Regions from separate parts of the Neobacillus sp. D3-1R genome, predicted to be linked through region 2. Evidence: riboswitches for the same ligand, from Rfam matches in the RefSeq annotation. Region 2 holds a riboswitch; the other holds the start of a gene.
The links. A riboswitch is a leader RNA that binds a small molecule or an ion and turns the genes downstream of it on or off. The one in region 2 is predicted to bind thiamine pyrophosphate.

Region 1 (2,404 bases), 310 kb from region 2:
TCTGTTATGGAAGCATATATAGGCTGATTAGAAAAACGGTCTAGCAGATAAAACATAAATGCGGTTAATCCGATGGTGCTTCCCATTTGGGATGTAAAAGTAGCAAAAAAAAGATTCCGAAACGTTCGATTTTGAAAAATCTCCCGAAATTTTTTCATCCTGCATTCCCCTATTCACGATTTGATACTCTTATCATAGTAAAAAGGGAATATGTGGTATAGCGACTTGTGATGGTTTTTTTCTCATTCTCAAGACGGATGAAGACTGAGCTTTATTTTTTATAGAACTCCTAGTTTATCCAAGATGATTGAGGGTAAAGAAAGATAACTACTTGATATAAAGGGGTTTGTTAATATAATGGAGATCAATTCTACAAAACTAACTATGCATAATAAATTTTGCACAAAAAAAATACTAGATATATTTCAAACCATTAAACAATTTGACGGGAAGACCTATATTTGTTGTAACTACAAAATTATTGATGGAGAAAATTTACCTAGATTAGTTTCTTTTTTACTTACTCTTCAACCCAAAACAAATATTAAAATTATTGCAGAAGGAAGAAATGTCCATAAACATCTTAGCTTGTTAAAAGATATGATGACAAAGAGTGCAGATTATATGAAAGTGAATCCAAAAACAGTGCTGATTTCGAAAAAAACAATGTATATATAAAAAGACACGGAAATGGATCCGTGTCTTTTTGTCTTTAGTTGTTAATCTAGATCTATCTTTTTTCCTAATATGGTTTAAACCATTCTCTTTGGTGCAGCACTAATAACTAAAATAACTACAATAGCACTTATAATGAAGCTAGGTAACATATATGTTCCATTATAAAGTAAAGAATAAAGAGCGACATTTTGGCCCTCAGGAGCATATTCACCGAAGAAAACAATGCCTGAATAAAAATGGGCTAAAAATCTTAAAAGGCTTCCAAGTAAGATACCTATTGTTGCTAATGTCATCCATTTGCCTTTCTTCTGTGCTTGAACTGCACCTTTAACTTGAGAAGCAAAGATTCCTGCTAATCCTAATACGGAAAAGGCAACTAAATAATCGATAATTCCTTGAACTGGTGTATAAATTTGTGAGTATCCTAATACAAACTGAAGTAGTCCAAATAAAAATCCAGTTAATAGCCCACCTTTGATTCCCCATCGCAATGCCATTAAAAACACTGGTACCATTGCAATAGAAACGGATCCACCTTGTGGCCAAATTCTTGAAAATACAAAATTGGATACTAAGTCTAGTAAAAAGGCTAATGCGGTAAAGACTGCAACCTCTACTAGAAATAACGTTTTACTCTGTTTCATTTCTCGTTTCCCCCTTTTTATAATTGGAAACGTCTGACTAACCAACCCACTGTGTTAAAACACGATTGATATAGTTTTTGGCAAATAAAAAAACAATCTGGACGGTTTTGGATGGTCCACATTGCTTCTATCCATAAACCACATTCCTACGCTAGCATTAACTAACAGGTTCAAAGGGTTAGAACTCAAACGCTCACTCTCAGCCGGCTTCCTGCGGCCCCCCTTGTGGAAATTATTTAATTTTAAAAGACAATTTGACTATACAACTATTTATCTTTGTTTACAAGTAAAATATTTTACTAACCACATTATGAATTCAAGTATAATTCCAAACTCACAACCCTTATTACCATATAAATCCAAATTTTGATAGAATTTTTCATCTCTCACTTTTTTTCGCCATAACTTTTCATTTTTCTACAAAACTCGATGAAGGAGATTAACAAAACTGCTCGAATACTATTGCTAACACCTATATTTTAATTTGTTTTACCTTCTGGAGGGCTACTATGTTATCCGAAACTGGATTTTCAAAATTAATAGACTACCTGTTAAGCAGGAAGGAAGAATTATTAAATGAATGGGGCAAAAAAATTATTATTTCATATGATGACCCCTTCAAGTTACAAATTCGTGATAATGGCGAAGCCATGTTTTCGATATTATTAAACATTTTCACGATGACAGATCAACAGTTAGATGATCATCTTAAACGTTTAGCTGCAAAAATCGCTATGGAGAGAGTTCATGCTGATATCAATATCGGTGATTTTGTTTACAATGTTAGCTCTGGGAGAACCATTTTATATCAACAATTATCCCAATCTAAACTTGAATGGGAAGAAATGCAGCAAGCTATGAATAAAATTAACTATTGTTTTGATAAGTTCTTATATTTTGCTGTTTCAAGCTATACAGATGCTAAAAATAAAATCATCCAGGAAAAAACTCATCTTATAGATTCTACTCATGAAGATCGTTTAACACTCTTAGGACAAATGACATCCAGTTTTGTCCATGAATTTAGAAACCCGCTTACTTCGATAAAAGGATTTATCCAATTAATTAAATCAGAGTATCCA
Region 2 (2,404 bases):
ACCTTTTTATGAGGCAATTTCTTTTCGATGGAATAATCCCATTACTTCAATCGTTTTCGTGATGTTCACAAAGGCAGTTGGGTCGACTTCATGAATGAGTGACTTCACTTCTGTTAATTCATAACGGGAAATGACAGTTATAAGGATATTACTTTTTTCGTTAGAATACCCTCCTACAGAATCAATGATTGTGACTCCTCTATACACATTGGACAACAAATGCTGTCTCATCTCTTCCCCTTTTTGCGTAATAATCATAAGGGTTATTTTGACATGATGAGTATGAATGGAATCAATCACTTTTCCGGTAATAAAAATGGAAACTAACGTATTTAATGCAGCATCCCAGCTTAAAAGAAAACCGGAAATCAGAATAACAAAACCGTTCATTGCAAATAACAATGTCCCCATCGGAAAATCCTTATGACGAGATAATAACATTCCGATAATATCAAATCCACCGGATGAACCAGCCGAGCGAAAAATAATCCCAATGCCTAAACCGACTAAAGCTCCGCCAAAGACAGAGGATAAAATAGAGTTACTGGCAATCTCATCAATCGGAATAAAATACATACTAATGGAAATAGTCACAACAGATAGTATCGTATAAAAAATAAATGTTCTTCCTAATTTTATATAACCAATGATTAATAATGGTAAGTTCAACAAAAAATTGTATATTCCTGCATTCAAAGGAGTAATCATTCCTAGTATGAGGGATAAGCCACTAATGCCACTGCTCATAATTTCATGGGGGATTAAAAATAGATTAAAGGCGATGGATACAATTATAGAACCTGTTATAATTCCAAGGATTTTCAATCAAAATCACTCCTAAAGTCAAGAGATAATAAACCTCATTATATAGGAGAATTTGCATAAATGAATTTATAAGATAATTTAAACTTTTATATATCTAGAATGCATACAACTTTAGTGGTGATGAATATTTATTCAATTGAAGAAAATGCTTTACTAATAAAAAAATGTAGACTATCATAAGATTGAATTAAATAAATGTGAACTACTAGGGGTGCCCTGTTTCGGGCTGAGAGGAAAACGGTAAGTTTTTTAACCCTTCGGACCTGATCTGGATCATACCAGCGTAGGAAAGTAGCCGTGTGAATGTTTTTTGTTCTCAGACTATTGAAGTCAGGTCCAATTTTTTTTGGATCTGGCTTTTTTTGTTTTTTTTAAGGCTCTTTTCTGAAACTTTGTTGCTTTTTCTTACTAATAGATAGACCTAACACAATATAAGGTGTAAAAACTCATATGAAAATGAAGAAAAGAGCTGAGCACTTATTAAGAGTGCTTGTAAAAATCCGGCTTTAGGGATTTTTACCAAAACCACAAACTATACGAAAACAGCTTATTTAAATGAATGGAGGAAAGTTGATGGATCACAACAGTATCAGTTCAACTCTGCAAAAGGTGAGGGAGTTAAATCCGCTTGTACATAATATCACCAACGTAGTAGTCACCAATTTTACAGCAAATGGATTATTGTCCTTAGGAGCATCGCCGGTAATGGCCTATGCACCAGAAGAGGTAGCGGATATGGCAAAAATTTCGCGTGCACTTGTATTGAATATTGGAACACTAAACCGTGAAGTGGTCGATTCTATGATTCTAGCAGGAAGAACAGCAAACGTTTATGGAATTCCCGTCATTTTTGACCCAGTTGGGGCAGGGGCTACTCCTTTCCGAACGGAATCCGCTCAAAAAATCATGCGTGAAGTAAACATATCGATCATAAGAGGAAATGCAGCTGAAATTGCCAATGTAGTAGGGGAAAAGTGGGAAATCAAGGGCGTTGATGCTGGTGAAAATCAGGGGAATAACTTGGAGCTGGCTGTAGCTGCTGCTAGAAGATTAAAAACCATTGTTGTGATTACTGGGAAAGACGATGTCATAACGGATGGAGAAACCACTTACTTGGTTTCCAATGGACATCCAATTTTAACAAAAGTAACAGGGACGGGGTGCCTGTTAACTTCTGTCATTGGTGCTTTTGCCGGAGTAGAAAAAGACCTTCTATTGGCAGCTGTTTCCGCTTTAACCTTCTATGGGGTTGCTGCAGAGAAAGCCGCTCTCACAAATAGCGGTCCGGGTAGTTTTCAAATAGAGTTTTTAAATCAATTATCACTTGTATCTGAGGAAGATATTCAGCAGCATGGTCAGTTCAACAAACGAGGGGAGTCTTTGTGATGAAAAAAGCCTTAACCATAGCAGGTTCAGATAGTGGCGGCGGTGCTGGAATCCAGGCCGATTTAAAAACCTTTCAAGAATTAGAGGTATTCGGGATGTCTGCTTTAACCGCTGTGACGGCCCAAAATACGTTAGGGGTGCAAGCTGTATACCCGATGACAGCAGAAGCAGTAGTCAAGCAAATCGAATCGAT

Region 1: linked by a shared signal. The riboswitch ahead of thiT (energy-coupled thiamine transporter ThiT) and the one ahead of thiM (hydroxyethylthiazole kinase) in region 2 are both predicted to bind thiamine pyrophosphate.

What each region holds. Positions count from the first base shown of each region.
Region 1 covers NZ_CP197471.1:1,059,910-1,062,313, reverse strand. The annotation lists gene ACSBPO_RS05325 (MFS transporter) at 1-158, opposite strand, end outside; gene ACSBPO_RS05320 (HPr family phosphocarrier protein) at 358-678, shown strand; gene thiT (energy-coupled thiamine transporter ThiT) at 753-1,322, opposite strand; TPP riboswitch at 1,449-1,556, opposite strand; gene ACSBPO_RS05310 (histidine kinase N-terminal domain-containing protein) at 1,832-2,404, shown strand, end outside.
Region 2 covers NZ_CP197471.1:752,405-754,808, forward strand. The annotation lists gene ACSBPO_RS03610 (YitT family protein) at 7-825, opposite strand; TPP riboswitch at 1,023-1,132, shown strand; gene thiM (hydroxyethylthiazole kinase) at 1,399-2,211, shown strand; gene thiD (bifunctional hydroxymethylpyrimidine kinase/phosphomethylpyrimidine kinase) at 2,211-2,404, shown strand, end outside.